One region of the Mesorhizobium sp. M1143 genome, then DNA from elsewhere that is predicted to be linked to it. Evidence: predicted binding sites of a transcription regulator. Region 1 holds the regulator's gene; each other region holds the start of a gene.
What was found. The regulator PhoB, encoded in region 1, activates phosphate uptake and scavenging genes when phosphate is short. The targets are predictions, from matches to a motif close to TGTCATNNANCTGTCAT.
Positions count from the first base shown of each region.

Region 2: NKH35_RS19065 (LTA synthase family protein) is a predicted target of PhoB. The motif match lies at 6,451-6,467, and genes of this name have one in related genera.
Region 3: NKH35_RS13210 (PhoX family protein) is a predicted target of PhoB. The motif match lies at 5,569-5,585, and genes of this name have one in related genera.
Region 4: NKH35_RS09415 (alkaline phosphatase D family protein) is a predicted target of PhoB. The motif match lies at 6,404-6,420, and genes of this name have one in related genera.

Region 1 is NZ_JAMYMJ010000038.1:1,156-9,089, forward strand. It holds gene xylF (D-xylose ABC transporter substrate-binding protein) at 1-25, opposite strand, end outside; gene NKH35_RS22205 (ROK family protein) at 282-1,517, shown strand; gene phoB (phosphate regulon transcriptional regulator PhoB) at 1,548-2,237, opposite strand; gene phoU (phosphate signaling complex protein PhoU) at 2,254-2,958, opposite strand; gene pstB (phosphate ABC transporter ATP-binding protein PstB) at 3,000-3,824, opposite strand; gene pstA (phosphate ABC transporter permease PstA) at 3,842-5,158, opposite strand; gene pstC (phosphate ABC transporter permease subunit PstC) at 5,155-6,615, opposite strand; gene NKH35_RS22235 (substrate-binding domain-containing protein) at 6,712-7,740, opposite strand.
Region 2 is NZ_JAMYMJ010000028.1:13,227-21,160, reverse strand. It holds gene gmk (guanylate kinase) at 1-121, opposite strand, end outside; gene NKH35_RS19095 (YicC/YloC family endoribonuclease) at 128-1,018, opposite strand; gene mltG (endolytic transglycosylase MltG) at 1,281-2,537, opposite strand; gene fabF (beta-ketoacyl-ACP synthase II) at 2,739-4,001, opposite strand; gene NKH35_RS19080 (acyl carrier protein) at 4,037-4,273, opposite strand; gene fabG (3-oxoacyl-[acyl-carrier-protein] reductase) at 4,495-5,232, opposite strand; gene fabD (ACP S-malonyltransferase) at 5,293-6,240, opposite strand; gene NKH35_RS19065 (LTA synthase family protein) at 6,518-7,934, shown strand, end outside.
Region 3 is NZ_JAMYMJ010000015.1:9,747-17,680, reverse strand. It holds gene urtD (urea ABC transporter ATP-binding protein UrtD) at 1-541, opposite strand, end outside; gene urtC (urea ABC transporter permease subunit UrtC) at 546-1,778, opposite strand; gene urtB (urea ABC transporter permease subunit UrtB) at 1,775-3,391, opposite strand; gene urtA (urea ABC transporter substrate-binding protein) at 3,504-4,814, opposite strand; gene NKH35_RS13215 (hypothetical protein) at 5,128-5,523, shown strand; gene NKH35_RS13210 (PhoX family protein) at 5,641-7,554, shown strand; gene NKH35_RS13205 (GMC family oxidoreductase) at 7,619-7,934, opposite strand, start outside.
Region 4 is NZ_JAMYMJ010000008.1:147,977-155,910, reverse strand. It holds partial or broken gene NKH35_RS09455 (TPM domain-containing protein) at 1-280, shown strand, start outside; gene NKH35_RS09450 (TPM domain-containing protein) at 316-1,206, shown strand; gene NKH35_RS09445 (TPM domain-containing protein) at 1,213-1,851, shown strand; gene NKH35_RS09440 (GNAT family N-acetyltransferase) at 2,020-2,526, shown strand; gene ppa (inorganic diphosphatase) at 2,650-3,183, shown strand; gene NKH35_RS09430 (hypothetical protein) at 3,404-3,997, opposite strand; gene NKH35_RS09425 (TetR/AcrR family transcriptional regulator) at 4,254-4,871, opposite strand; gene NKH35_RS09420 (MFS transporter) at 4,945-6,228, shown strand; gene NKH35_RS09415 (alkaline phosphatase D family protein) at 6,492-7,934, shown strand, end outside.

The sequences.
Region 1 (7,934 bases):
GCATGGCGGCTGCAAATCTGTTCATGATAAACCCTCCCTGCCCCGCGCGCGGCGCGACAAAACTGGCCCGAAGGCCTGCACACAGAGGCTCCATTTTTTCGAGCCTCGAAAAAACACTGGTTCAATGATAAAGCGCTGTCAACATGGTTTCTGATGGCCTTGCCGAATTTTTTCGAGCTCCGCAATAAACAATGACAGGGCTGCCGGCGTCTGCCAATATTTGGCTGGTGCCGTCGAACGCCTTCACTATCATGAGGCGCGAGGAGGCCGGGAGGAAACAAATGTCGGTTGGAATCCGCCACGACGATCTGCGCCGTCGCAACCGCGCGATGGTGATTTCGGCCGTGCGCCGGGCCGGCCAGCCGTCGCGGACCGAGATTGCGGCGACCACCGGCCTCAGCCATTCGACCATATCGGCAATCTCGTCTGATCTGATTCAAGAAGGCATCCTGATTGAAGGCAAGCCTGGCGAGACCGGCTCGCTGAAACGCGGCCGGCCGCAGGTCGGCCTTGGCCTCAATCCGGAAGCGGCGGCGGTGATGACCGTGGTGCTGTCGCTGAACTTCCTCTCCGTCACCGTCATCGACTATGCCGGCCAGGTGGTCGCGGAAGAACAGCGCCGGCTCGACACGCTGACCATGCCGCGCGACGAACTGATCGGCGAATGCGTAGCAATCGTCCGGCGGCGTCTCGAGGACCCGGACCTGGACGTCCAGAGCATCGCCCGCATTGCCATGGGCATCCAGGGCATCACCGATTCGCAGGCGCGGGCCATGCTGTGGTCGCCAATCACGCCACTGACCGACATTGCCTTCGCCGACATGTTGGAAGCGGAATTCGGCATTCCGGCCACCATGGAGAACGACTGCAATATGATGGCGGTGGCGCTGCAATGGCGCCAGCCCGAGCGCTACCGCGACAATTTTATCGCCATCCTCTTATCGCACGGCATCGGCATGGGACTGGTGCTGAAAGGCGAACTTTTCACCGGCACCCATTCCTCGGGCGGCGAGTTCGGCCACATGATCCACCGTCCGGGCGGCGCGCTCTGCCGCTGCGGGCGGCGCGGCTGCGTCGAGGCCTATGCCGGAAACTACGCCATCTGGCGCAGCGCCAAAATGATGGGCGAGGATGCCGAGCCGGTCGATATCGGCGACGCTGATATGCGCGCACTCGCCGCGCGCGCCCGCGAAACCGACGGCCCGGAGCGCGAAGCCTATCGCAAGGCCGGCGAGGCGCTCGGCTTCGGCCTCGGCAGCCTGTTTGCGCTGATCGATCCGGCACCCGTCGCCATGGTAGGCGTCAGCGCCGCCGCCTTCGACTTGATCGAACCGGCATTGCGCGAAGCGATCGCCCAGACCGCCGGCGGCCAGCACTCGAAATCGATCTCCTTCGACACCGAGCCCAACGAGCTGCCGCTGATCCGCGAAGGCTGTGCCATGCGCGCGCTCGGCTTCGTCGATCAGGAGATTTTCGCGCCGGGCATTCAGGCCAAATCCGGCAAGCATGTCGCCTGAATGGCCGGCAACGGCGCGACGCGCAGCATCCTAGTCTTCCCTGATCGCGTAGCCGGCGCCGCGAATGGTACGGATGACATCCGGCATGCGGCCGTTGTTGACCGCTTTGCGTAAGCGCCCGACATGGACGTCGACGGTTCGCTCGTCGATATAGATCGTCTCGCCCCAGACATTGTCGAGCAGTTGGCTGCGCGAGAACACGCGGCCGGGATGGCGCATCATGAATTCGAGCAGCCGGAACTCGGTCGGTCCGAGCCTGATCTCGCTCTTCTTGCGGTAGACACGGTGCGACTCGCGGTCGAGCACGATGTCGCCGACCTTGAGCACGCTGGACAGCACTTCCGGCTTGGCCCGGCGCAGCAGCGCCCTCACGCGCGCCATGAACTCCGGCGTCGAGAATGGCTTGACCAGATAGTCGTCGGCGCCGGTGGACAGGCCGCGCACGCGATCGCTTTCCTCACCGCGCGCGGTCAGCATGATGATCGGCAGCCGCTCGGTTTCGGGCCGCACTCTAAGGCGCCGGCAGAGCTCGATGCCGGAAACAGCGGGCACCATCCAGTCGAGCACCAGGAGATCGGGCACGTTTTCCTGCAGGCGGATCTCGGCCTCGTCGCCGCGTGTCACCACCTCGACGTGATAGCCTTCGGATTCGAGGTTGTAGCGGAGGAGCACGCCTAGCGGCTCCTCGTCCTCCACGACCATGATGCGTGGCGCGATCATCGGCAGTTCACCCTCATCAGGCCGGCATGGCCATCGCCGTCTCGTCCTGCTTCGGACGATTGGCGGGCAGTTGCTGGCCGGTCAGCACATAATACGCATTTTCGGCGATGTTGGTGACATGATCGCCGATGCGCTCAAGATTCTTGGCGCAGAACAAGAGATGCGTGCAGGCGGTGATGTTGCGAGGGTCTTCCATCATGTAGGTCAAGAGCTCACGAAACACGGACGTGTATTTGACGTCGATGCGCTCGTCGTCATTCCTGAGTTTTGCAAGCGCTGCCGCATCGGTGGCGGCATATTCCTCGACGACGCCTTGCACCTGGATCAGCACCAGCTGCGCCATGGCGTCGATGGAGTGCGAGAGGTCGCGCGGCGTGACGCTCAAGCCCACGGTGCCGACGCGTTTGGCGATGTTCTTGGCGAGGTCGCCGATGCGCTCGAGGTCGCCCGCCATGCGGATCGAGCCGACCACGGCACGCAGATCGTTGGCCATCGGCTGACGCTTGGCGATCAGCGTGATGGCGCGGTCGTCCAGTTCGCGCTGGCGCGCATCCATGATGGCGTCGTCGGAAACGACACGCTGTGCCAGCGCATTGTCCGAATTGAGCAGCGCCCTGGTCGAGCCGCTGACCATCGAGCCTGCCAGATCGCCCATGTCGCGGATCAGCTTGCTGATCTGCCCGAGCTCTTCATCGAAGGAGGCGACGGTATGTTCACCCATGATCTTGGTCCTCGTGCCTGAAAATTCACCCGCCGGACGGCTCAGCCGAAGCGGCCGGTAATGTAGTCCTGGGTGCGCTTGTCGTCGGGGTTGGTGAACATCTTGTCGGTGGCGCCCTCCTCGACGAGATAGCCGAGATGGAACATCGCCGTGCGCTGCGACACGCGCGCCGCCTGCTGCATCGAATGGGTGACGATGACGATCGTGTAGTTCTGGCGCAGCTCGTCTATCAGCTCCTCGACACGGGCGGTGGCGATCGGATCGAGCGCCGAGCAGGGCTCGTCCATCAGGATCACCTCCGGCGACACGGCGATGGCGCGCGCGATGCACAGGCGCTGCTGCTGGCCGCCGGACAGGCCGGTGCCGGGCTCCTGCAGGCGGTCCTTGACCTCGTTCCAGATCGCCGCCTTCTTCAGGCTCTGCTCGACGATCTGGTCCATGTCGGACTTGCGCTTGGCCAGCCCATGGATGCGCGGGCCGTAGGCGACGTTCTCGTAGATGGACTTCGGGAACGGGTTGGGTTTCTGGAACACCATGCCGACGCGTGCGCGCAGTTCGACGACATCGATGTTCTTGTCGTAGATGTCGTCTTCATCGAGCGTGATCTTGCCGGTCACCCGCGCCGAATCGATGGTGTCGTTCATGCGGTTGAGGCAGCGCAAGAAGGTCGACTTGCCGCAGCCGGAGGGGCCGATCAGCGCCGTCACCTGGTTCTGGCGGACGTCGAGATTGACGTCGAACAACGCCTGCTTCTCGCCATAGAACACGCCGACCTTGTCGCCGCGCATCTTGATCACTTCGTTCGACTTGGCGTTCATTTTGTCGCCCACTGCATTCTCAAGGGACTGTTCGGTCATGATGTTCATACCAAATTGCCTTTTTTCTACCAGCGCCGCTCGAACCGGCGCCGGAGCACGATCGCGGTGATGTTCATGGCCATGAGGAAGACGAGCAGGATGATGATGGCGCCGGACATGCGCTCGACAAAAGCGCGCTCAGCCTCGTTTGCCCACATATAGATCTGAACCGGCAGCGCGGTCGCCGGATCGAAAGGCGTCGTCGGATAATCGGCGACGAAAGCGACCATGCCGATCAAGAGCAGCGGTGCTGTCTCGCCGAGCGCACGCGCCAGGCCGATGATGGTGCCGGTAAGGATGCCTGGGGCGGCAAGCGGCAGGATGTGATGGAACACCATCTGCATCTTGGAGGCGCCGAGACCTAGGGCCGCCGAGCGGATCGACGGCGGCACCGCGGCAAGGGCGGCGCGCGTGGCGATGATTATGGTCGGCAATGTCATCAAGGTCAGCACCAGGCCGCCGACGAAGGAAGCCGAGCGCGGCATGCCGAGGAAGTTGATGAACACGGCAAGGCCAAGCAGACCGAAGACGATCGACGGCACCGCCGCGAGATTGTTGATGTTGACTTCGATCAGGTCCGTAAAGCGGTTCTTCTTGGCGAACTCCTCCAGATAGATGGAGGCGGCGACGCCGATCGGCAGCGCCAGCAACAGCACGATCACCATCATGTAGAACGAACCGATGATGGCCACGCCCATGCCCGACGTCTCGGGCCGGCTGGAGGCGCCATAGCTGAACAGGCCGGTGTTGAAATGCTCGGCCATCGCGCCTTCGGCTTTGAGCTTGTTCATCCAGTCGATCTGCTGGTTGGACACCTTGCGGCGCGCTTCATCGACGCCGAGGTCGATCTGGCCCTTGAAGGCCGAGTCGAGATTGGCGGCGGCCAGGATGTCGACGTCACGCGTCGTGCCGATCACCGACGGATCGGCGGAGACGATGTCGCGCAGCTGGACGCGGGCGCCTTCCGACAGGAAGCCCTTGAGCTTCAGCATCATCGGCTTGTTGGCCGGATCGATGCCGAGCTTGGCCACCAGCGCGTTTTCGGCGAGCTTGGGATAGTTCGCCTTGATCAGCACATTCGGGTCTGTGGCACGCTTGTTCGAGGGGTCGATGACCTTCTCATCGAAGGTGATCGGAAGCGTCACCGTCGTCTGCCAGAAGGCGGTGTAGCCTTTCGAGACGATGGTGATCAACATGATGGCCAGGAACGCCAGGCCCACCGAGATCGCAATCACGCCATAGATGCGGAACCGGCGTTCGGCGGCATAGCGCGCCTTCAGCCCGATGTCGCGGCGCGGACGCGCGACGGCACCCGCCATCGTGTCCAGGGGGATGTCGGTCATTCGTACTGCTCCCGGTACTTGCGCACAATGTAGAGGGCGACGATGTTCATCACCAGCGTCAGCGCGAACAGCGTCAGGCCGAGCGCGAAGGCGACCAGCGTCTGCGGCGAGTTGAACTCGAGATCGCCGGTCAGCTGGTTGACGATCTTGACGGTGATGGTCGTCATCGCCTCGAACGGATTGGCCGTCAGATTGGCGGCGACGCCCGCCGCCAGCACGACGATCATCGTCTCGCCGATGGCGCGCGACGCCGTCAACAGGATGGCGCCGACGATGCCGGGCAGTGCCGCCGGCAGGATCACCCGCTTGATCGTCTCGGAGCGCGTGGCGCCGAGGCCGAGCGAGCCGTCACGCATTGCGCGCGGCACCGCGGTGATGATGTCGTCGGACAAAGAGGACACGACCGGGATCAGCATGACGCCCATCACCAGGCCGGCGGTGAAGATGCTCTGGCCCTGGATGAAGGGCGAGCCGCCGGTGAGTGCCGCCGACAGGTCGCGCAAGAACGGTCCGAGCGTGACCACGGCGAAGATGCCGTAGACGATGGTCGGGATGCCGGCCAGCAGTTCAAGCGCGGGCTTGACCACCGACCGGACGCTGCGCGAGGCGTATTCGGACATGTAGACCGCCGACATCAGCCCGACCGGCACTGCGACCAGAAGCGCGACGGCGGCGATGTAGAGCGTGCCGGCGAGTAGCGGGATCAGGCCGAACTGACCCTGGCTGCCGCCGGAACCGGCGGCGGCGAAACGCGGATCCCACACCGTGCCGAAGAAGAAGCTCATCGGCGATACGCTTTCGAAGAAGGTGATCGTCTGGAACAGCATCGACAGCACGATGCCGACCGTGGTCAGGATGGCGATGGTCGAGGCCGCAAGCAGCCCCCACAGCATCAACTTCTCGACATTGTTGCGCGCCCTGGCGCGCGGCGCGATCTGCCTCAGCGCATAGAAGGCGCCGGCGATCGACAGAGCGAAGGTCAGCACGGCGCCGAACAGGCCGAGCCGGTCCTGGACCTGGTTCGCCTCGACCGCGATCGGGATCATATAGTCCTGGGTGTCGCTGGCCAGTGCCACGCCCTTGGCGGCGAGCAGCGGCTGCAATTCGGCGAAAGTAGCGGGAAGTGCGGTATCGCCATCGAGCCGACGCAGGCCCTTGGCCAGGCTCTTCACCAGGCTGGCGTCGAGCGCTTCGCTGGCGACCTTTGTGTCGGCGGTGCGCTCGGGCAAAGCGGCATGGATATGCCGGTCGAGATAGAAGGAAGAGCCGATATCCCAGACGGCGAGCAAAAGGACGGCAGGCAGGACCGCGAGCAGAAAGGCCCACCAGCCATGATAATGCGCGCGCGAATGCGGCTTGACCTTGCCGGTATCCTGCGCCGCTGCGCGCTGGCGGCCGACCACAAAAGCGACCACGCCTATGGCAATGACTATGGCGAGTACGAGCAAGGACGACATCACCCACTCCAGGGAAAATTCAGATCGCCGCCGCCGTTGCGGCAAGCGGCGAAATCAGGGCGCGGATTTGGTCCGCGCCCTGATCCGGTCGGTCGATTACATTGTCTTTCCGGCGGCGAAGGCGTCGCGCTGGCCCTGACGTTCGGCGTCGGGAGCGGAAACCAGGCCGTACTGGGCGAGCGGGCTTTCCGGGCCGATCATCTGGTCATCAAGGAAGAACTCGACATATTCCTTGAGGCCGGGAACGACGCCCAGATGCGCCTTCTTGACGTAGAAGAACAACGGCCGCGACACGGGGTACGTGCCATCGGCGATGGTCTGCGTCGAAGGCACGATGCCTTCCACGGTGGCGACCTTCAGCTTGTCGGCATTGTTCTCGTAGAAGGCGAGGCCGAACACGCCAACGCCGGTCTTGTTGGAGTCGATGCGGGCCAGCGTCTCGGTGTAGTCGCCATCGATGTCGACAGCCTTGCCGTCCTTGCGGATGGCGATGCAGGTCTTGCCGATTTCCTTGTCGTCGGCGATGCCGGCAGCCTTCAAAGCGGCCTTGTCGCAGCCGGCGTCGAGCAGCTTGGTCTCGAACACTTCACGGGTGCCGTGCTTCTCACCCGGGATATAGGCGGCGATATCCCAGTCGGGCAGCTTCGGATTCACCTGGTTCCACTTGGTGTTCGGGTTGTCGACCAGCTTGCCGTCGACCACCAGCTTGGCGGCGAGCGCCTTGTAGATGTCGGCGGGAACCAGCGCCCAGTCCGGACCCTTGATGTCGGTGGCAAAGACGATGCCGTCATAGCCGATGCGGACTTCCTGGACGTCCTTGACGCCGGCGTCGGCGCAGGACTTCAGCTCGTCCTTCTTGATCGGGCGCGAGGAGTTGGCGATGTCGATCGTGTCTTCGCCGACGCCCTTGCAGAACTCCTTGATGCCGGCGCCGCTGCCGCCGGACTCGACCACCGGGGTCTTGAAGTTGGTGAAGGTTTCGCCGAACTGCTCGGCGACGATCTTGGCGTAAGGCAGCACGGTCGACGAACCGGCGACCTGGATCTGGTCACGCGCAGCGGCGACACCGGACGATGCGGCGAACGCTACCGCCACGGCCGATGCCGTAACGAGGAATTTCTTCATGTGGCCTGCTCCTGTTCGGAAGATGGTCTCTTGGCGCCCTCTTCAAACCGGCGCCCGCTGAGGCCAATAGCCTTCGATTATTACAGTCGCATGACAGTTTCGTGTCAGCCCGGTAACGTCGCACAGACGTCTTGTGGGCCGCCCCCTTTAAGCCGGTTTGTGGGAATGGAAGTTGCCGCTGGAATCAGACGCTT
Region 2 (7,934 bases), on a different contig from region 1:
GCAGGTTGCGCGCGATCGTCGACTTGCCGGCGCCCGACGGCGACGACAGGACCAGCATCAGCCCGCGGCGGCGAATGCGGGATCCGAGATCCCTGGCAACCATCGGCTCCTTGCCACCCATTCGGGTTTACTCCAGATTCTGGACCTGTTCGCGAAACTGGTCGACCACCGCCTTCAGTTCCAGCCCGATGGCGGTGACAGTGGCGGCGTTCGACTTGGAACACAGCGTATTCGATTCGCGGTTGAATTCCTGCGCCAGAAAATCGAGCTTGCGGCCGATGGCGCCGCCATTTGCCAGCAGCGCTCTGCCCGACGCCACATGCGTCTTCAGCCGATCGATCTCTTCACGGATATCGGCCTTGGTGGCCAGGAACGCCGCTTCCATGTGCAGCCGGCCGGCATCGAGATTGGCCGACGCATCCATCAGCAGCCGCACCTGTTCGGCGATCCGCTCGCGGATCGCCGCCGGTTCGCGCGACGGGTCGGCCTCGGCTTGAAGCGTCAACGCCTCGATGGCGTCGATATGGCCGGAAAGCAGCGAACGCAGCGCTTCGCCCTCGCTCTGGCGTGCCTGCTCGAGGCCTGTAAGCGCCGTTTCCAGTGCGGACAGGATTGACGCGTCGAGTGCTGCCCGCACCTCCTCGGTTTCGCTGGTTTCAGGGATATCGAGCACGCCGCGCAGGGAAAGCAGACCGTCGGCAGTTGCCGGACCAACACCGAACTGGTCCTGCAGCCGCTTGGCCAAGCCCGCCAGATCCCTGAGGAAGGCTTCGTTGACCACCGGCTGCGCCTGCTGGCCGGCGGCGCGGCCGACGGTCAGCGTCGCCTGGAAATTGCCACGCGAAAAGCGCTTCTGCAGCGTCTGCCGCACAGTCGGTTCGAGCCGCTCGAAACCTTGCGGCAGCCGCAACCTGACCTCGACGCTCTTGCCGTTGACCGACTTGACCTCCCAGGCGATCGAGGCGCCGTCATGTTCGGCAACAGTGCGTGCAAATCCGGTCATGCTCTGCAAATTCATGATGCGGCTCGTGTCTCCCTGATGGTCCGATTCTAACAATTGCGCATGCGTTCGATATCACGGGCAGCGCGAATGTCAGAATCGCAATACCGGCAAGATCTTGATTTCCGCTGTCGTTTCGATCTCGCTGGGCTGAAATCGAGAAGCAGAGGCACCCGAGCAAGACCGAAAACGCTTCGAACCCCGCTACTCGTTCAAAGCAGCAGCGCGTCCGCCTCTGTCCGCATCGCTTAAGGTCGATCCGTCTGAAAGCGCCGGCCTGCTACTGGGCGGCACCCGTATCGCCGGCATCACCGCTGTCACCGGCGGCATCGCCACTTGCGTCACCGTTGTCGTCGCCATCCGCCGGCGCATCGGTCTGGCCCGGAGTCTTGGCGCCCTTGGCGGCGTCTTCAGCCTGCTTCTTCTGCAGTGCCCGGTAGCGGGCAACGTTCTCATTGTGCTCGGCAAGCGTGGTGGCAAAGACGTGGCCGCCGGTGCCGTCGGCGACGAAATAGAGATCATCGGTCTTCGACGGGTTGGCGACGGCTTCGAGCGCGGCGCGGCCGGGATTGGCGATCGGCGTCGGCGGCAGGCCGTTGATCAGATAGGTGTTGTAAGGCGTCTGTTTCTGGATGTCAGATTGATAAATCGGCCGGTCGGCGGGTTTGCCCTTGCCGCCGAACAGGCCGTAAATGATGGTCGGATCGGATTGCAGCCGCATGCCCTTGGCCAGACGGTTGAGGAAGACGGCGGCAACGCGCGAGCGCTCGTCGCCCCGGCCGGTTTCCTTTTCGACGATCGAGGCCAAGGTGACGAAGTCGTCGACATTGGCCAGAGGCAGGTCGGGCGCGCGCCGCTGCCAGACCTCGTCGACCAGCTTCTTCTGGTCGGCGAGCAGCTTGTCGACCATCTGTTGGCGCGTGGCGCCGCGGGTAAAGCGCAGCGTGTCGGTGGCGAGGCTGCCCTCAGCCGGCTTGGCGGCCGGCATGTCGCCGGTCAGCGCATCCTGCTCGGCGATGCGCTGCAGCGCCTGCTCGACCGTCAGGCCCTCGGGAATGGTCAGCGAATACATCACCGACTTGCCGCTCTTCAGAAGCTCCATGATGTCGCGCATGGAGGCGCGCGGCTTTATCTCGTATTCGCCTGCCTTCAGCGCTGAATCATTGCCATAGACCCGCACGGCGATGCGGAAGATGCGGGCATCGCTGATCAGCCCACGCCGTTCGAGCTGGTCGGCAATATCCTGGACGCCGGTGCTCGGCTTGACCAGGAAGGTGTCGCCGGCCACCGACGGGCCCGGTTCGTTGAATGCCTGCTTGCCGAAATAGAGCGAAACGCCGGCGGCGAGGATCATCAACATCACCGCGGAGATGACGAAGTTCATGAACACGACGACTTGGCTGCGCGAGGCGCGCGAGCGCTTTGGTGGTGGTGTGCCGGCTTCCGGGCGCAAAGCTTCGGCCGCGGTCTTCGGCACGATCGGGCCGGTCTGCTGGTTTTGTCCGAATTGTCCGCTGCCGCCCGGATTGGTGTTCATTAGCGCCCTACCATCTGATCTCTTAGAGCGACCATGCGCCCGATTGGACTCACAGCGTGCCCTAACATTTCAAGCCTACGCATCGTGCTTTTAAAAAAGCGCCTTCGGTTTCAGGCCGATGCGACGAATCCCCAGCGGCAGAGTAGGCTTGAATATGGCAAAATTGACGACAGACCGCTGGCGCGCCGGTCGATACCGCAATCAGCCTGTATAACGCTGGAATACCAGCGAAGCGTTGGTGCCGCCGAAGCCGAAGGAGTTGGACAGCGCCACGTCGACCTGGCGATGCCGTGGCGTGTTCGGAACAAGGTCGATCGCGGTTTCGCGTTCCGGGTTGTCAAGATTGATGGTGGCTGGCGCGATGTTGTCTCTGATAGCGAGGATCGAAAAGATCGCCTCGGCGGCACCCGCGGCACCCAGGAGATGGCCGATCGACGACTTGGTCGACGACATCGAGATTTTCGAGGCGGCGTTGCCGACCAGCCGCTCGACGGCGCCGAGTTCGATCGTGTCGGCCATGGTCGAGGTGCCGTGCGCGTTGATGTAGTCGACGTCGGCGGGCGTCAGCTTGGCCCGGTTCAGCGCCGCCGTCATGCAGCGGAAGGCGCCGTCGCCGTCTTCGGCCGGTGCAGTGATGTGATAGGCATCGCCGGTCAGGCCGTAGCCGGTGACCTCGGCATAGATCTTGGCGCCGCGCGCCTTGGCGTGTTCGAGTTCTTCCAGCACGACGACCCCGGCGCCCTCGCCCATCACGAAGCCGTCACGGTCGCGGTCATAGGGACGCGAGGCCTTCTCAGGCGTGTCGTTGCGGTCGGTGGACAGTGCCCGGCAAGCAGCGAAGCCGGCAAGCGATAGTCTGGTCACCGGCGATTCCGCGCCGCCGGCCAGCATCACGTCGGCATCGCCGAAGATGATCAGCCGGGCGGCATCGCCAATGGCGTGCGCGCCGGTCGAGCAGGCGGTGACGACGGCGTGGTTGGGGCCTTTCAGCCCATGCCGGATCGATACCTGGCCAGATACCAGGTTGATAATGTTGCCGGGAATGAAGAATGGACTGATACGGCGCGGTCCGCGCTCTTTCAGGATGATAGCGTTCTCGGCGATGCCCTCGAGGCCGCCAATGCCGGAGCCGATCATGACGCCGGTGGCGCAGCGCTCGGCTTCGGTGCTGGGCTCCCAGCCGGAATCCTTCAGCGCTTCGTCGGCGGCCGCAATCCCGTAAAGGATGAAGTCGCCGATCTTGCGCAGTTCCTTGGGCTCGAGCACGGCTTCGGGATTGAGCGTGCCGTTGGTGCCGTCACCGCGCGGAATGACGTGGGCGATCTTGCAGGCAAGATCTTCCACTTCGAACTCGGTGACGCGCTTGGCGGCGCTGCGGCCGGTCAGAAGTTCCTTCCAGCTGTGCTCGAAGCCCATGCCGAACGGCGAAACCAGGCCAAGGCCCGTGACGACGACACGCCTCATCGCAGGTCCTCCCCGGTGATGACTGCGGATAAGTGTCAGGCCGAAGCCTTGTCGATGTACTTCACGGCATCGCCGACGGTCAGGATGGTCTCGGCCGCATCGTCCGGAATCTCGACGCCGAACTCTTCTTCGAAGGCCATGACGAGTTCGACCGTGTCGAGGCTGTCCGCGCCCAGATCATCGATGAAGCTCGCCTGCTCCGTCACCTTGTCGGCATCGACGCCAAGATGTTCGATGACGATCTTCTTGACGCGCTCTGCGGTGTCACTCATTTGGGGCATCCTCGTCTTTTGTTTGTCTGTCTTCGTTAGCGGGCAGAATGCCGCTAATCAAGCTGAAAGATGGTCCTGCCGGAAACGCAACGATGCCGGACCGGTTTTTGCTCGAACCGCCGGGTTGCGGGCCGCATTACACGAAAAATGGCTGAGGTCCAAGGCGAAATGGTCTCTTTTCACAAGCCGGCCATGTCTTCTTATCACCCGGCAATATCCTGTCAGATCATGGCCATGCCACCGTTGACATGGATGGTCTGGCCGGTGACGTAGGCTGCCTCGTTGGAGGCGAGATAGGCGACGGCCGACGCCACTTCAACACTCGTGCCCATGCGGCGCGTCGGGATCGCGGCCATTATCGCGTCTTTCTGCTTGTCGTTGAGCTTGTCGGTCATGGCCGATTCGATAAAGCCCGGGGCGACGCAGTTGACGGTGATGTTGCGGGTGGCGATCTCCTGCGCCAGCGACTTGGAAAAGCCGATCATGCCGGCCTTGGAGGCGCAATAATTGGTCTGACCAGGATTGCCGGTGACGCCGACCACCGAGGTGATGTTGATGATGCGGCCATGGCGGCGGCGCATCATCGGATGGGTCAGCTCGCGGGTCAGCCGGAACACGGCGGTGAGGTTCACCTCCAGCACGCTGTCCCAATCCGCGTCCGCCATGCGCACGAACAGGCCGTCCTTGGTGATGCCGGCATTGTTGACCAGTATGTCGACGCCTTCGAGTTCGGCTTCGGCCTTCTGGCCAAGCGCCTTGACCTCGTCACGGTCGGCAAGATTGGCCGGGAACAGCTTTACCCGGTCGCCGAGTTCGCCGGCCAGGGTCTCCAGTTTCTCGATGCGGGTGCCGTGCAAGCCGACAATGGCGCCTTGCGCATGCAGCACCCGGGCAATCGCCTCGCCAATGCCGCCCGATGCGCCGGTGACGAGCGCCTTGCGGCCGGTCAGTTCGAACATTTTCGTCTCCTGATCTTAAGAGAACACCCTTCCCACGGGAGGGGTTGAATCGCCAGTGGATTATGCAAGCGCGGCCAGCGCCGCCTCGACATCGGCCGGCGTGCCGACGGCCGATGTGGCGATGTCGCGGCTGATCCGCCGCGCCAGGCCGGAAAGCACCTTGCCGGCGCCGATCTCAAACAGCGTGGCGACGCCATTGGCGCCGAACCACTCCACCGTTTCGCGCCAGCGCACGCGGCCGGTGATCTGCTCGACCAGGCGGCGCGCGATCTCGTCGGGGTCGCTGGTCGGGACTACAGTGACGTTGGAGACGACGGGCACCACCGGTGCATTCTTGGTCACCCCGGCCAGCGCCTCGCGCATGACATCGGCCGCCGGCGCCATCAGCGCCGAATGGAAGGGGGCCGAGACCTGCAGCATCAGCGCCCGCTTCGCGCCCTTTTCGGTGCACAGTTTCGCGGCGAGTTCCACCGCCGCCCTGGCGCCGGAGATCACCAGCTGGCCGCCGCCATTGTCGTTGGCGATCTGGCAGACTTTGCCGGATCCCGTTGCGGCCTCGGTGCAAGCGGCTTCGACGTCGGGCTGTTCCAGTCCGATGATCGCCGCCATGGCGCCCTCGCCGGCCGGCACCGCCGCCTGCATGGCGTTGCCGCGGATGCGCAGCAGCCGGGCGGCATCGGCGACCGAAACGAAACCGGCCGCGGCAAGGGCGGAATATTCGCCGAGCGAATGACCGGAAACGTAGGCAACCTTGTCCTTCAGCGAAAAGCCGCGCGCTTCCAGCGAGCGGATTCCCGCCAGCGAGACCGCCATCAGCGCCGGCTGGGCATTGGCAGTCAGGGTCAGCGCCTCTTCCGGGCCTTCCCAGATCAGTTTCGACAGCTTTTCGCCCAACGCATCATCGACTTCCTCGAACACCCTGCGTGCCTCGGGGAAGGCGTCGGCGAGGTCCTTGCCCATGCCGACAGCCTGACTGCCCTGTCCCGGAAAGGTGAATGCGACGGCCATTTGGGCGCTCTCCAGCGGCTGATTTTTCCTGCCTGTGACGCAAGGCGGACCGTCAAGTCAAGCCCGGAGGCGGCATTTCCGCTCTCGCTTGAACCGGAGCTGACCTCGAGTCCCTGTTCCCAAAGGCTTTTTGCCGATCACACCTGATGAAAACCGCTCACGAATCGTTTGCTGGCTCTTCTTATTTTCGCCACAGGCGCTAGCTTTTGCATGACAGTTCTATGACAGAACGGTGGCGCGAGTGGAAATGCGCGTTGCTTGGGCCGGGGGAAGAGACGTGGCTAGGATCAGGAAGGGCGCGGCCGTACCCGCGCCACAGTTCTTGGAAGACGATCCGTCCACCGGCTACCTGCCGGGGCGCAGATGGCCGGTCATCCGCTACGGTCTGGTCACGCTGCTTGCCTCCGCCATCCTGGTGTTCGCCATCGAATGGATCGTGCGCGGCGACTTCTTCGGCACAGTCGACTTCTTCCTGCAGCCATTCAAGCCGGGCTGGACCACCATCATTGTCTTTGCATTGGTGCTGATGGGACTGGACGCCGTGCTTGGCCGCAGTCACCAGAGCCTGATGATCGTGGCGCCGCTGACGCTGGCGCTGGCCTTTGTCGGGCATCAGAAGTCGCATTATCTCGGCGATCCGCTCTACCCAACCGATTTTCTTTATTCGCGCCAGATCATGGCACTGATGCCGCTCCTGGTGCGCGAGCGGCCCTGGACGGCGCTCGCCATGGCGGTCGGCATCGTCGCCGGCCTGTCGCTGCTGATCTATGGCTGGCGGTTGTGGCGCCGCAAGGTTCCGATCCTCAGCCGCAAAGGGCGGCTGGCGCGGCTGACGCTGGCAGTGCCGCTGCTCGCCTTCTTCGTCTCGATCATGGACTACGCCACCTTCTCGTGGACCCGCGACCGGCTGCAGATCATCCCGATCATGTGGGACCAGAAGGAGAACTACGCCTCCAACGGGTTTGCGCTGGCCTTCGCGCTCAACGTGCCGATGGCGCATGTCTCGGCGCCGGCGGGCTATTCCGACAAGGCGATCGACGCGATCGACAGGCCTGATGTGACGGCCTCGGTACCGGATGAGAAACCCGACATCATCGTGGTGATGAGCGAATCTTTCTGGGATCCGACCAAGCTGCCCGGCGTCACAATCACGCCTGACCCGATCCCCAATGTGCGGGCGCTGCGTTCCGGCTATATGTTCTCGCCGGAATTCGGCGGCATGACCGCCAACATCGAATTCGAGGCGCTGACCGGCTTTTCCAATGCCTTCCTGCCGGCGGGCTCGATCCCCTATCAGCAATATGTGCGCACGCCGACGCCGTCGCTGGCGACCTTCCTGAAAAGCGAGGGATACCGGGCGCGCGCCATCCATCCGGGCACCAACTGGTTCTGGAACAGGGGCGCCGTCTATGCCGATTTCGGCTTCAACGATTTCCGCTCGGAAGAGACGCTGCCGCCACTGGAAAAGCGCGGGCCGCTGGCTTCCGATGCCTCGATGACCGACGAGATCATCGCAGAGGCCGACGCCAGCGAGCGGCCGGTGTTCTTCTTCGCCGTCAGCCTGCAGAACCACGGTCCCTACGAGCCGTACCGCTATTACAATCCGACCCACAAGGTCGCGGCACCGATCAGCACATGGGCGCGGGAATCGCTGCTCAGCTACGCCGAAGGCTCCGCCGATGCCGACCGTGGCC
Region 3 (7,934 bases), on a different contig from region 1:
TCATCCCTGCGACCGGCTCGTCAACCAAAAGCAGCTTCGGGTCCTGCGCCAGCAGCATGCCGATCTCCAGCCACTGTTTCTGGCCATGGCTGAGATTGGCTGCCAGATCGTGGCGCTTGTCGCCCAGCCGGATGATGCCGAGGATGTCGTCGATCTGTCTGGCTTCGGCGGCCGAGCGGCGATGGAACAGCGCCGGAAAGATCGAGCGCGGGCCCTTCAGCGCCAGCATCAGATTGTCTTCGACGCTGTGGCTTTCGAAGACGGTCGGCTTCTGGAATTTGCGGCCGATGCCCATCATGGCGATCTCCGCCTCGTCGTGCCGGGTCAGATCGACCTGGCCGTCGAAGAACACTTCGCCCTCGTCGGGCCGGGTCTTGCCGGTGACGATGTCCATCATCGTCGTCTTGCCGGCGCCGTTGGGACCGATGATGGCGCGCATCTCGCCCTTGTCGAGCACCAGCGACAGATTGTTGATGGCGCGGAAACCGTCGAAGGAGACCGAGACGCCGTCGAGATAGAGGATGGTGTTGGACTTCGACATCGCTCTATTCCGCCGGCTGCGGTTCAGGCCCGGACGCGGACCAGGCACCGGGCGTTGTTGCTGCGCTGCGCACGATCTTCGATGGCGGCGGGGCATCAGGGTCTGTGCCCGCTTCCTCTGCAATCGCTGCAGCCCGCATCGCCCGAGCGTTACCGCGCCAGGAATCCCACATGCCGACGATGCCCTTGGGCAGGAACAGGGTTACGGCGACGAACAGGCCGCCGAGCGCAAACAGCCAGAACTCCGGCAGCAGGCCGGTGAACCAGGATTTGCCGGCATTGACCAGCAGCGCGCCGACGATCGGGCCGACAATGGTGCCGCGCCCACCGACGGCTGCCCAGATCACGACTTCGATGGAATTGGACGGCTCGAATTCGCCGGGATTGATGATACCGACCTGCGGCACATAGAGCGCGCCGGCGATGCCGGCCATGACAGCCGAGACGGTGAAGGCAAACAGCTTCACGTTCTCCGCCCGCCAGCCGAGGAAGCGGGTGCGGCTCTCGGCGTCGCGCACCGCCATTAGCAGCTTGCCGTATTTGGAGCCGACGATCGCCCAGGTGATGAAGACGGCGAGCGCGAGTATGATGGCGCTGGCGGCAAACAGGGCCGAGCGGGTGGCGTCGGCCTGCACGTTGAAGCCCAGAATATCCTTGAAATCGGTCAAGCCGTTGTTGCCGCCGAAACCCATGTCGTTGCGGAAGAAGGCGAGCAGCAGCGCGTAGGTCATCGCCTGGGTGATGATGGAGAGATAGACGCCGGTGACGCGGCTGCGGAAGGCGAACCAGCCGAAGACGAAGGCGAGCAGGCCGGGCACCGCCAGCACCATGATGGCGGCGAACCAGAAGTGGTCGAAACCGGTCCAGAACCAGGGCAATTCCTTGTAGTTCAGGAACACCATGAAATCGGGCAGGATCGGATTGCCGTAAACGCCGCGCGAGCCGATCTGGCGCATGAGGTACATGCCCATCGCATAGCCGCCGAGGGCGAAGAAGGCGCCATGGCCGAGCGAGAGGATGCCGCAATAGCCCCAGACGAGATCGAGCGCCAAGGCAAGCAATGCATAGCAGAGGTACTTGCCCGTCAACGCGACGATGTAGGACGGAATATAGAACGCGCTTTGCGGCGACACTGCGAGGTTGAGCAGCGGCACGATAATGGCGGCCGTCAGCAGGATGAAAATAGTGATGGCGATGCGACGGTCGGCACCCGCGGCGAAGAAGCGTCCCGTGATCATGTTTCCACCGCCCTGCCCTTGAGCGCGAACAGGCCGCGCGGGCGCTTCTGGATGAACAGGATGATCAGCACCAGCACGACGATCTTGCCGAGCACCGCGCCAGCATAGGGTTCGAGAACCTTGTTGACGATGCCGAGCGAGAAGGCGCCGACCAGCGTGCCCCAGAGATTGCCGACGCCGCCGAAGACCACGACCATGAAGCTGTCGATGATGTAGCCGCGGCCGAGATTGGGCGAGACATTGTCGATCTGGCTGAGCGCGACGCCGGCAATGCCGGCAATGCCGGAGCCGAGCGCAAAGGTCAGCGCATCGACCCAAGGCGTCCTGATGCCCATCGAGGCGGCCATGCGGCGGTTGGCGGTGACGGCGCGCATCTGAAGGCCCCAGGGCGTGCGCTTCATAACAAAGAGCAGCACGCCGAAGACGGTGAGCGCGAAGACCAGGATCCAGAGGCGGTTCCAGGTGACGGCGAGTTGGCCGACATCGAACGATCCCGACATCCAGGAGGGGTTGCCGACCTCCTGGTTGGTCGGTCCGAAGATCGAGCGCACCGCCTGCTGCAGGACAAGCGAGACGCCCCAGGTTGCGAGCAGCGTTTCCAGCGGCCGGCCGTAGAGGAAACGGATGACGCCGCGCTCGATGATCAGGCCGACGGAAGCGGCAACCAGGAAGGCGAGCGGCAGCGCGATCACCAGCGACCAGTCGAACAGGCCGGGGAATGAGGTTCGGATCACCTGCTGGACGACGAAGGTGGTGTAGGCGCCGAGCATCACCATCTCGCCATGCGCCATGTTGATGACGCCCATGACGCCGAAGGTGATGGCGAGACCGATGGCGGCCAGCAGCAGCACCGAGCCAAGCGAGATGCCGTACCATATGTTCTGGCCGGCATCCCACAGCGCCAGGCTCGAATTGATGCTGGCGATTGCCGCCGTCGCGGCATCCTTGACCGCGCCTTGCGCATTGGCCTCGACCGCGGTGAGCAGCGAGACCGCGTCGCGGTCGCCGCGCGCGCCGATCAGGGCAATGGCGGCAAGCTTGTCGGCCTCCGGCTTGTCGGAGACCAGCACCGATGCCGCGCGCGCCTGTTCGAACAATGCCTTGACCTTGGCGTCGGTCTCGGCGGCGATGGCTGCATCGAGCGGCTCGATATTGGCGGCATCGGGGGTCTTGAACATGGTGTCGGCGGCGGCGATGCGGACAGAAGGATCTTTCGCGCGCAACGTCAGCGTTCCCAGCGCATCTCGGATGACACGACGCAGCGTGTTGTTGACCTTGATCTTCGTGATGTCGGCCTTGGGGGCGTCGCCGGCTTTCTCGCCACTCAGCGGGTCGAGCAGCGTGACGCTGTCGGCGGCCTCACTGCCGACGAAGACGGCTGAATCGGCTTTACGGATGTAAAGGTTGCCTTCGGCGAGCGCTGCAAGCGGCCGTTCAACCAGCGGATCGCCGGTGGCGGCAAGTTCGCGCACGACGGCCTCAGTGGCGGCAAAGCCCGTGCCCGTGGCGAATTTGGCGACGATGGCGCGCAGATCGGCTTCGGCTGCGTTCGACGGCAATAGGCTTGCCACCAGGAACACCAGCATGAGGCCGAGAGTGCGCAACAGGATCATCCGTTCAGATACTCTTCTGTGGGGAAATTCCGCGTCCGGGCGGGCTGAAGCGCCCGGACGCTTGGCGGTACCGATCGTGGACGCGTCCACGATCGGTCAGTCCCGGGAGGGATCAGTTCGTGCCCTTGCCGCCGCATTTGCCGGTGGCAACGTTGAAGTTGCCGCAGGACAGAGGCGCGCGCCAATCCGAAATCAGGTCCTTGGAATCGGGCAGATAGTCGGACCATTCGTCGCCCATCACGAGGCCGGGCGTCTGCGACACGGTCTCGAACTGGCCGTCGGCCTGGATCTCGCCGATCAGCACCGGCTTGGTGATGTGATGGTTCGGCATCATGGTCGAATAGCCGCCGGTGAGGTTCGGCACGGACACGCCGACCATGGCGTCGATGACCTTGTCGGGATCGGTGGTGCCAGCCTTTTCGACCGCCTTCACCCACATGTTGAAGCCGATATAGTGAGCTTCCATCGGGTCGTTGGTGGTGCGCTTGTCATTCTTGATGAACTTGTGCCAGTCGGCGATGAACTTCTTGTTTTCGGGTGTGTCGACGCTCTCGAAATAGTTCCAGGCAGCGAGATGGCCGACCAGCGGCGCGGTATCGAGACCGGCCAGTTCTTCCTCACCGACCGAAAAGGCCATGACCGGGATGTCCTCGGCCTTGATGCCCTGGTTGCCGAGTTCCTTGTAGAACGGAACGTTGGCGTCGCCATTGACGGTCGAGACGACGGCGGTCTTCTTGCCGGCCGAGCCGAATTTCTTGATTGCGGAGACTTCGGTCTGCCAGTCGGAGAAGCCGAACGGCGTGTAGTTGACCATGATGTCTTCGGCGGCGACGCCCTTGGCCTTCAGATAGGCCTCGAGGATTTTGTTGGTGGTTCGGGGATAGACGTAGTCGGTGCCTTCCAGCACCCAGCGCTTCACCGAGCCACCGTCCTCGCTCATGAGATAATCGACGGCAGGAATCGCCTGCTGGTTCGGGGCGGCGCCGGTGTAGAACACGTTGCGCTCGCTTTCCTCGCCCTCATACTGGACGGGGTAGAACAGGATGTTGTCGAGTTCCGAGAACACCGGCAACACCGATTTGCGCGACACCGAGGTCCAGCAGCCGAACACGGCGGCGACCTTGTCCTTCGAGATCAGCTCGCGCGCCTTTTCGGCAAAGAGCGGCCAGTTGGAGGCCGGATCGACAACGACCGCCTCGAGCTTCTTGCCGAGCAGACCGCCCTTGGCATTCTGCTCTTCGATGAGCATCAGCATGGCGTCTTTCAGCGTCGTCTCCGAAATCGCCATGGTCCCCGATAGCGAATGCAGAATGCCGACCTTGATCGTGTCTTCGGCGGCCTTGGCCGGAGACGACATCGACAGGCCGGCGGCGATCACGCCCGCCGAAAACATTTTTGTTATTGTGGAGAAATTACCCCTCATACCGAAGACTCCCAAGCTGTTTGATTGCACCGCGACAATGCAAAGCAACTGCCGTGCCAAACGCGAAGGCGCCGCTCACAAAGATGGAATAGCCGAGCGTTATCAGCCGGTTGGTATATTAGCCTGGAGAAACAAAAAGGCAGCCGGTAAAAATTGATTGAGGCAAATTTGCGCAGCGCACACCACTTTTGCCTAATTTTCGCCCAATTGAGACAAATGCCTAGTTTTTGATCTCCGGCCGTGGGTTCCGGGCGAACAATGTTGCGGCACCGCGCAAAAATAGGGCAAGCTCGCCCTTCAAAAGAGAGACGTCATGACATCTCGCATCTCACGCATTTCCTGCATCCTGCTGCTGATGGCAACGAGCGGCGCCGCGCGCGCCGATTTCAGCGAGGGCAAACTTCCTGACGGCACCTATCATTGCGAGGTCTATTTGCTCGGCGCCTTCCTCAACCTCGGCGACATCACTATCAAGGGCAATGTCTATACCGGCCCGGTGACGTTCGGAACGGCGCTGCAAGGCTACAACTATCAGATGAACGCCAATGGCGAGATCACCTGGCTCGGGCCGCTGGGCGGCTATACCACCGGTGGCAACTCCGTCTCCATGACACAGGCAACACTGGACGGCGAGACCGCCCCGTCATTCGACATCATTCTGAAGCAGCCCGACGGCGCCTTCACCGCCTCGACCTGCACCAAGGGCTGAGCGATGCGTAGTGCCGCGCCCCGTTGCGGCAAAACCTTCCTCTTATGTCATGTGAATGTTGCCTAAGCAGACTAGGGCAACGGTGCGCCGTAACATCCACCCTGAGAGGCAGACACCATGGCCAATACACCGTCTTCATCCTCCCCCGTCATCCGCGAAATCATTGCCGAGCGCGTCTCGCGCCGGTCTCTTTTGAAAGGCAGCCTCGCCTCCGGCGCGCTGATTGCCGGCGGCAGCTTTGTCGGCTCCTTGTTTGCCGGCGAAACGCATGCCGCCGCAGCGCAGTCGACGCTCGGCTTTCCCGAGCTGAAGCGGGTCTACGACAAGACCCATGCCGCCGCCGAAGGCTATGAGACGACCATCGTCGCGCGCTGGGGCGACCCGCTTGCAGCCGGCCTCGCCGAATTCGACGGCAACAAGGTCGCGGCGGAGGAACAGGAAAAGCGCTTCGGCTACAATTGCGACTACATCGCCTTCATGCCGCTGCCCAAGGGCACGGTGAATTCCGATCATGGCCTGCTCTGCGTCAACAACGAATACATCTCGCCCAATGTGATGTTTCCGGGGATGACCGAGGGCGATGCCGGCAAGACGATGACCAGGGAACAGGTCAATCTCGGCATGGCCGCGATGGGCCATTCGATCCTCGAGGTGCAGGTGAAGGACGGCAAGTGGGAAACCGTGGCGGACAGCCCGCTCAACCGCCGCATCACCGCCAACACCGAAATGACCGTTTCCGGACCGGTTGCCGGCCATGCGCTGATGAAAACTTCGGCCGACCCGACTGGCACGAAAGTGCTCGGCACCAGCTATAATTGCAGCGGCGGTTTCACCCCCTGGGGTACGGTGCTGACCTGCGAGGAAGGCGTGTCCGACATTTTCGGCGGCGACCCGAAAAAGGCGCCGACTGCCGACCTGCTCGACCGTTACGGCTTCGACGGCTCCGACATCTATGGCCGCGGCCGCTTCCATGACCGCTTCAACCTCGACAAGGAACCGAACGAGGCCAACCGCTTCGACTGGGTGGTCGAGATCGACCCTTACGATCCTCAGTCCAGGCCGGTGAAGCGCACGGCACTTGGCCGCATGTCGCATGAGGCCTCGACCGTGGTCCTCAACAAGGACGGCCGCGTTGTCGTCTATATGGGTGACGACGACTATTTCGAATATATGTACCGCTTCGTCTCGGCCAAGGCCTATGACAAGGCCAACCCGGCCTCCGGCGCCGATCTGCTCGACGATGGCGTGCTGTCGGTCGCCCGCTTCGATGCCGATGGCTCGATGACGTGGCTGCCGTTGGTGCACGGCCAGGGCAAGCTTACCGTCGAGAACGGTTTTGCCGACCAGGCCGAGGTGCTGTTGAAGACGCGGTTTGCGGCAGATGCGCTCGGCGCCACGCCGATGGACCGGCCCGAGGACATCGAGACCAATCCGGTGACCGGCCGCGTCTATGCGGTGATGACCAAGAACAAGAAGCGCGACCAGTCAAAGGTCAATCCGGCCAACACGCGGCCGGAAAATCTCTGGGGCCATATTGTCGAACTGATCCCGCCCGGCGGCCGCGGCGCGGATGCCGACCACACGGCGGAAAAGTATGCCTGGGACCTGTTCGTGCTCTGCGGCAACCCGAAAGATGCCAAGGTCGGCGCCACTTTTCATCCGGACACGTCGGACAATGGCTGGTTCGTCTGCCCCGACAACATCACCTTCGACCCGGCGGGGCGGCTGTGGGTGGCGACGGACGGCGCCAATGATTTCGACCTGCCGGACGGCGTCTATGGCGTCGACACCGAAGGTGCGGCGCGCGGCCTGCCGAAGCTGCTGTTCACCTGCCCGCACGGCGCCGAAGCGACCGGCCCGTGCTTCACGCCGGACGGCACGACTTTGTTCCTGTCGGTGCAGCACCCTGCGGAAGATGCCGAGACGCTCGACAAGGCGCAGACGCTATGGCCCGATTTCAAAGACGGCCAGTTGCCGCGACCTTCCGTCGTCGCCATCCGCCGCAGGGACGGACAGCCGGTCGGCGCATAGTGAGTCCTAGTGAAAAAGGCGGAACGCGCCATGCGCGTTCCGCGTAGCGATCCGGGAGGACGGCTCAGATCGTCTTGGCCGACATTTGCGAAGCGATGTATTCGGCCTGGCGGATAGCCAGCGACACGATCGTCAGCGTCGGATTTTCAGCCGCACCGGTCGTGAACTGGCTGCCGTCCGACACGAACAGGTTCTTGATGTCGTGCGCCTGGCCGTGCTTGTTGACGACGCCGTCTTCCGCCTTTTCGCTCATCCGGTTGGTGCCGAGATTGTGGGTTGAGGGATAGGGCGGCGTCGGGAAGGAGCGCGTCGCGCCGACCGCATCGTAAAGCGCTGTGGCCTGCTTGTAGGCATGGTTGCGCATCGCCGTGTCGTTGGGA
Region 4 (7,934 bases), on a different contig from region 1:
CGCGACGGTTCCCAGCCTCGACGGCGAGGAGATCGAGCCTTACGCCACCCGGCTGTTCAACGCTTGGAAGCTCGGCCAGAAGGCCAAGAACAATGGCGTGCTTCTGCTGGTGGCCGTGAACGACCGCAAGATGCGCATCGAGGTCGGCTACGGGCTGGAAGCCACGCTCACCAACCAGCACGCCACACGGATCATTGAAGGCATGGTGCCGGCCTTCCGCGCCGGGGATTTCTCCGGCGGTATTTCCAAAGCGGTCGACGACATGATCATGGTGATTGAGGACAGTCATGGTGGTTGAGGGGAGCTGGTGACGGCATGACAGTACGCGTCTTCAATCCGCCAAGACCTGGCCGCGCAGCCGCGACGATCGGCATCGCCCTGTTGACGATGCTCACCATGCTGTTTGTAGCCTTGGCGGCAGACCTGCCGGCACTCACCGGGCGGGTGGTCGACAATGCCGGTATTATCGACGCCGCGACCAAGGCGGCACTGACGCAGAAGCTCGCGGATTTTGAGACCAAAGGCTCCGACCAGATCGTCGTCGCCACCATCCCCAGCCTGGACGGCGAGGAGATCGAACCCTACGCCAACCGGCTGTTCCGCTTTTGGAAACTCGGCCAGGCCGGCGAAAACAACGGCGTGCTTCTGCTGGTGGCCAAGAACGACCACAAGATGCGCATCGAGGTCGGCTACGGGCTGGAAGGCACGCTGACCGATCTGCACACCAAGCTGATCATCGAAAACGACATGGTGCCGGCGTTCCGCGCCGGTGATTTCTCCGGCGGCATTTCCACGGCCGTTGACGACATGGTCATGGTGCTGGAAGGCAATCCGGAAGAGCTGGAGGCGCGCGGCAAGCGCAACCCGGCCGACCACAGCACGCCCGTCGATCCTATAGTCGCGGTCTTCTTGATCCTGTGGGCGGCGATGTTCTTCGGCGGCCTGGCGATGGCCTTCCTGCCGCCGATCTTCGGCACCAAGCTGTCGCCGGGCGTGTATAAATGGCTGGGCATGACCTTTCGCTACGGCCAGGGGCCGAGCGGATCGTCCTCGGGCTCCAGCAGTTGGACAACAAGTTCGTCGTCGGGCAGCGGATGGTCATCGGGAAGTTCGGGCAGCAGCTGGTCTTCGGGCTCAAGCAGCGGCGGCGGGTTTTCTGGCGGCGGCGGTTCGTCCGGCGGTGGCGGGTCTTCAGGGAGCTGGTGAGAGAAGATGGCAACACGACCGATCAGCCCACAGGACCATGAGCGCATCGCCACCGCGATCCGCGCGGCCGAGGCCAAAACCGACGGCGAGATCTACTGCGTCGTTGCGCATGCCAGCGACGGCTATTTCTTTCCCGCCGCCTTCATGGCGACATCAGGCATGCTGATTGCCAGCCTCGCCGCCGCCTATGGGCTGGAAGCCTGGTGGCTGTCGATCCGGCTGCCGCATTTCGTCATTGTCCAACTGCTGGCACTGGCCTCGGTGTTGGTGCTTTTGTGGGCGCTGCCCGGCTTGCGCATCCATCTGGTGCCGCGCCGGCAGCGTTACCAGGCGGCACATGACAATGCGCTCAGGCAGTTCCTCGCCCGCAACGTCCACCGCACCACGGCGCGCACCGGCGTGTTGGTCTTCGTGTCGATCGCCGAGCGTTATGCCGAAGTGGTCGCCGATTCGGGCATCGACAGCAAGGTCGGCCAGCATGTCTGGGACGGCGTGGTGCGCGATCTCCTGCAGCATGCCGGTGACGACCGGCTCGCCGACGGCTTCGTCAAGGCGATCGGGCAGGTCGGCGCGGTGCTGGCCGAGCATTTCCCGGTGACGTCGGGCGACGCCAATGAGCTGGACGATCATCTCGTCGAGATCTGAAGAGCCTGCACGCGCTACCCGGACGGACGCCTGACCGCGCCGGCTGGGCGCGTTTTCCAGGCAGGCTTTGCCCATTGTCAGCAGTGTCGCCATCGGCTGTGAGAAAGCGGTCGGCGGGCTGACCTCGACTCTTGCAAATGGCCGATGCGGGTTTATGGTTAACAAATCATGAATACGCTGAGCATCGACATCAGGAAAGCCGAACCGCGCGACGCCGGCGCCATTGCCGACGTGCACCAGCTGGCCTGGGAGGGCGCCTATTCCGGCATCATCCCGCATCGCTCGCTGACCTCGATGATCAACCGCCGCGGCGCCGACTGGTGGGCCAACGCCATCCGCCGCGCCGCCACCGTTCTGGTGGTCGAGATCGGCGGCACCATCGCCGGCTATGCCACGATCGGCAAGAACCGCGCCCGCGAGCTGAAGCAACAGGGCGAAATCTACGAACTTTACCTGCGTCCGGAATATCAAGGCATCGGGCTCGGCAGCCGGCTGTTCAAGGCGGCGCGGGCGCGGCTTGCCGACCACGGGCTGAAGGGAATGGTGGTGTGGGCGCTGGAAGACAACCAGAACGCACTTTCCTTCTATGCCGGCGCGGGTGGCCGTGACGTCGCCGAAGGCGTCGAGGTTTTCGAGCAGAGGGCGCTCAAGAAGGTCGCCTTCGTCTGGGAATGACCGGCCTCGGTTACAAATCATCATAAACCGTGCGCTTCCGTTAGCGCTTCGCACCAATCGCCGCATTGCACCATGCCGCGCCGCCCGCTATCGATCTTGGACATCGAGAGAGGGATTTAAGCCATGCGAATCGAAGCCATTGCCATCGGAAAGAACCCGCCCGAGGACATCAACGTCATCATCGAGGTGCCGATCGGCGGCGAGCCGATCAAGTACGAGATGGACAAGGAGGCCGGCACGCTGTTCGTCGACCGTTTCCTGCATACGTCGATGCGCTACCCCGGCAATTACGGTTTCGTGCCGCACACGCTGTCGGGCGACGGCGACCCGATCGACGTGCTGGTCTGCAACACGCGCGCGTTGGTGCCGGGCTGCGTCATCAATGTGCGACCGATCGGCGTGCTGGTGATGGAAGACAATGCCGGCCAGGACGAGAAGGTCATTGCCGTGCCGTCGCCGAAGCTGACGCTGCGCTACGAAAACGTCACCGAATACACGCAGCTGCCCGAGATCACCCGCGACCAGGTCCAGCACTTTTTCGAGCACTACAAGGATCTCGAGCCCGGCAAATGGGTCAAGATCGAAGGCTGGCACGATTCCAGATACGCCAAGAAGATGATCGTCGACGCGATCGCACGGGCGAAGGCGGCAAAGTAGCGCCGAGAGAGGCCTGCGTCTCGTTCAAGTAAGCGGCAAACGCCAGCGCGAGGCACCCCCTCTGGCCTGCCGGCCATCTCCCCCTCAAAGGGGGAGACGCAACGGCTTTCGTCAATTTTCAGCGCCGAAAGAAAAAGCACCGCCAGCGAAGCTGCCAATCTCCCCCCTTGAGGGGGAGATGCCCGGCAGGGCAGAGGGGGGGTGCCTTGCACCCGCGTGGCTAGTTATCCACCCGACCAAACGCCGGCACGTTGCCGATGACGGCGTGCTTGTCCCTGCCACAGGCGAAACTCTTCGCCTCGTCCGCCAGCTTGCGCGCCTGGTCGTTGGCCTGCGGGTTGCCGGTGGCCAGCACGAGGCCGATGGTGCAGCCGTCGCGGGCTTCCATCTGGGCGACCTTGGCGACGAGCAGCACTTCGGTCGGCTTGTTCTCGTCCTCGGGATTGCTGATCGAGCGGCGGTGGATGACAGCAAAGGGAACGGCAACGTCGCCCTTGGTCTCGATGCGCCATTCGACCCTGGCGCCGGACGAGTTGAAGCCGGAAAAGCTCTCCCAGACCGAGGTCATCTCGCCGCCGGGCGGAAACCCGTAGAACAGCGATTCACGCGCATCGTCATAGGCGATCAGCACGGGATAGCCGCGATAGCCGGAGCAGGCGAGTTCGGCCCAGTCGCCGTCACCTTCCTCGGCCTGCGCATAGGTGACGCAATCCTTTTGCGAGTCGAGGTCGGTGTAGACGCTGGATATTCCGTCGGCATGGGCGGTTTGGGATAGGGCGGCGAGGGCGAATGGAACAAGCAGCAGGGTTCGCATGCGGACGTCTCCCGTGAAGTTCGCCCCAGCCTATCGCCAAATCTGCGGCCGGCCTAGCGTGCCAATCTCAACGTTGGCGCCACCCACATCGCCCTGCCGGGCAATTCTCCCCCTGAACGGGAGAAAGTGGCCGGCTGCGCCGCTGGCGACAACCTTGCAACGCTGGCAATTGGCGAAATCGTGATGAGAGCGTTCCTCGCCCCATTTCCGGGAAAGGATGCCGGCAGGTGAGGGGCGGCGCCAACGTTAGAAAATGCTATTTCTTCAAGCTCGCTTCGATCAGCAGGTCGGCGTTGTGGGCCACCGATTGCGCCGGGCCGCCGAGGCCGAAGAGCTGGCCGCTGATATAGGCGCCTTCGATCAACAGCAGCAGGCCGTCGCCGAGCGTGTCAGGGTCTTTAGCGCCCATCGCTGCGGCCATCGCGCGCAGGCGGTGGCGCAACTCCTGCTTGTTGGCCTCGCTGACGACGCGCGCCGGATGGCCATGTTCGGGATATTCCACCGCCGCGTTGGTCATGCCGCAGCCGCGATAGTCCGGCCTTTGCGTGCGCTTGCCGACGCGAGTCAGGAAAGCCCTGAGCTGTGCCCGCGGGTCGCCGGGATGGGCAGCCACGGCTTCGTCGAAACGCTCCCAGTACTCACGGTCATATTGCCTGAGATAGGAAGCGGCAAGCTCGTCCTTGGAGGGAAAGCTGCGGTAGAGGCTGGGCTTGGTGACGCCGGCGCGCTTGACGATCTCGTCGACGCCGATCGCCCGGATGCCGCGGCGGTAGAACAGGTCGTACGCCACGTCGAGGATTTTCTTGGCAGCCTTGGGCGGTGCGGCTGCATGACCGTCTTTGATGGTCAGTTCAATATTTTTGTCCGTTGGCATGGTATGACTCGATTGACGTGTTACCGATCGGTACGTATACATGTCCTCACCCTGCAACGTACCGGTCAGTAACATGATAGCTCAATCCCGTCCCTTTGGCCAGCGCTACGCTTTCGTCGTGGTTGGCGTCATCTTCCTCTGCTTGTTGATCGCGGCCGGGCTTCGTTCCGCACCCTCGGTGATGATGCTGCCGTTGGATAAAAGCTTCGGCTGGGGGCGCGATACGGTTTCGATTGCCGCCGCGATCGGCATCTTCCTTTACGGCCTGACCGGGCCGTTTGCCGCCGCATTGATGGAGCGTATCGGCTTGCGCCGCACGCTGCTTGCCTCGCTTGTGATCATGTCGGGCTCGACCGCGCTCAGCCTGCTGATGACCGAGCCATGGCATCTGTTCCTCACCTGGGGCGTGTTTTCAGGTATCGGCTCCGGCGCGGTCGCCACCGTGCTCGGCGCCACCATCGTCAACCGCTGGTTCAAGACCAATCGCGGCTTGGTGATGGGGCTGATGTCGGCCTCCAGCGCCACCGGCCTCTTGGTGTTCCTGCCGCTGCTGGCATCGCTCGCCCAGTCGGGCGGCTGGCAGCCCGTCGCTACCGCCGTCTCGATCGCCACTGCCTGTCTTCTGCCGCTGGTCTGGCTGTTGGTTCCGGAGCGTCCCGCTTCGATCGGCATGGTGCGCTATGGCGCCGGGGCGGATGACGTGCCGCCGGTGTCGCCGGCATCGCAAGGCAATTTCCTGGCGCATACGCTCAACACGCTGCGCCGCGCTGCCGGCACCCGCGTCTTCTGGTATCTGTTCGCCACGTTCTTCATCTGCGGTTTCACCACCAACGGGCTGGTCGGCACGCATCTGATCTCCTTCTGCGGCGACATGGGCATCCCCGAGGTGCAGGCCGCGGGCCTGTTGTCGCTGATGGGCATTTTCGACCTGATCGGCACGACTTTGTCGGGTTGGCTCACCGACCGTTTCGACCCGCGCAAGCTGCTCGGCGTCTACTACGGCATTCGCGGCCTGGCGCTGATCTATCTGCCCTATTCCGGCTTCTCGGCGACCAGCCTGATCATCTTCGCCGTGCTCTACGGTCTGGACTGGATCGCCACCGTGCCGCCGACGCTCAGGCTCGCCAACGAGGCCTTCGGCGACCGCAGCGGCCCGATCGTGTTCGGCTGGATCGTCGCCGGCCACCAGGTGGGGGCCGCCACCGCCGCTGCCTTCGGCGGCACCATGCGCGAATTGCAGGGCAATTACGAACTGGCCTTCCTGATCGCCGGCTTGACGGCGATCGTGGCTGCGTGTCTGTCGCTGCTGATCAATACGAGCAGGCCGGCTTTCGATCCGGAGCCGCAAGCGGCGTAAGGCGCGGTACTAATCTCCCCCCTCAGGGGGGAGATGGCCGCGAAGCGGCCAGAGGGGGTCCGTGCGACCGGACTCAGCCTCTTGCGCATAGGAGGTCGGCGCTCCAAGCGAGGCGACCCCCTTCTGTCGCCTTCGGCGACATCTCCCCCCTCAAGGGCGGAGATCACCTGTCGATTGTTATCAAAGTTTCATCTTCCCGAGATGTGGCTGAAACATTGAAGCTGGAGCTTGCTGGCACCGTTCGAAGCCATCAGGAGACAGCCATGAACAAGATCTCGTTGACCCGCCGCGCTTTCGTCACCTCTGCCAGCGCCGCCGGTCTGCTCGGCGCATCGGGGCTCGCTTTGCCCTATTATTCGCGCGCCAGCCAGCGCCCGGCCTTCACCCATGGCGTCCAGTCCGGCGATGTCGATGCCTCGAGCGGCATGGTGTGGACGCGCACCGACCGGCCTTCGCGCGTCATGTTCGAAGTGTCGTCGACGGAAAACTTCGCCAATGCGACGCGGCTGGCGCCGCTCGATACCTCGCCGGCCAGCGACTTCACGGTCAAGCGCCTGCTCACCGACCTCGCCTCCGACCAGGATATCTTCTACCGGATGACTGCCGCCGACCTGTCGGATATCAACGCCGTTTCCGAACCGATCGTCGGCCGTTTCCGCACAGCACCCGCCTCGAAGCGCGACATAAAATTCGCCTGGTCGGGCGACACGGCCGGCCAGGGCTGGGGAATCGATGAGACCGGCATGAAAACCTACGCCACCATCGCCAGGCACACGCCGGATTTCTTCCTGCATTCCGGCGACACCATCTATGCCGATGGCGCCATGAAGGACGAGGTAGACCTGCCTGGCGGCGGCAAGTGGAAAAACGTCGTCCTGATCGACGGCAAGCGCAAGGTGGCCGAGACGCTGGATGAGTACCGCGACCAGTGGAAATACAACATGATGGACAAAAACGTTCTGGCCTTGAGCGCCATCTGCCCGACCTTCTACCAGTGGGACGATCACGAGGTGCTGAACAACTGGTCGGATTCGAAGAATCTCGGCGCCGACAGCCGCTACACCGAAAAATCCGTCCATGTGCTCGCGGCGCGTGCGGCGCGCGCCTTCCATGAGATGACGACGATCCGCTACGAGCCGTCCGAGCCCGGCCGCGTCTACCGCAAGATCGCGCATGGGCCGCTGCTCGACGTGTTCTTCCTCGACATGCGCTCCTATCGCGGCCCGAACGGCCCCGACATGCAGGAGGACATGACGCCGCAGTCACGCATGCTGGGCGAACAGCAGACGAAATGGCTGAAGCGCGAGCTGACGAATTCCAGGGCGACCTGGAAGATCATTGCCGCCGACATGCCGCTCGGCCTCGTCGTCTGGGACGACGGCGCCAAGAAGGTCGGCGCGGAAGCCATCAGCAATGGCGACAATGGCCTGCCCAAAGGCCGCGAGCTCGAGATCGCCGACCTGTTGCGCTACATCAAGACTGCCGGCATCACCAACACGGTCTGGTTGACCGCCGATGTCCACTACACGGCGGCGCACTATTACAACCCCGACAAGGCGCGGTTCCAGGATTTCAATCCTTTCTGGGAATTCGTCTCGGGCCCGATCCACGCCGGTACCTTCGGTCCCAATGATTTCGACATGACCTTCGGCCCGGAGCTGAAATTCATCAAGGCGCCGACCACCGAACAGGGCCAGAACCTGCCA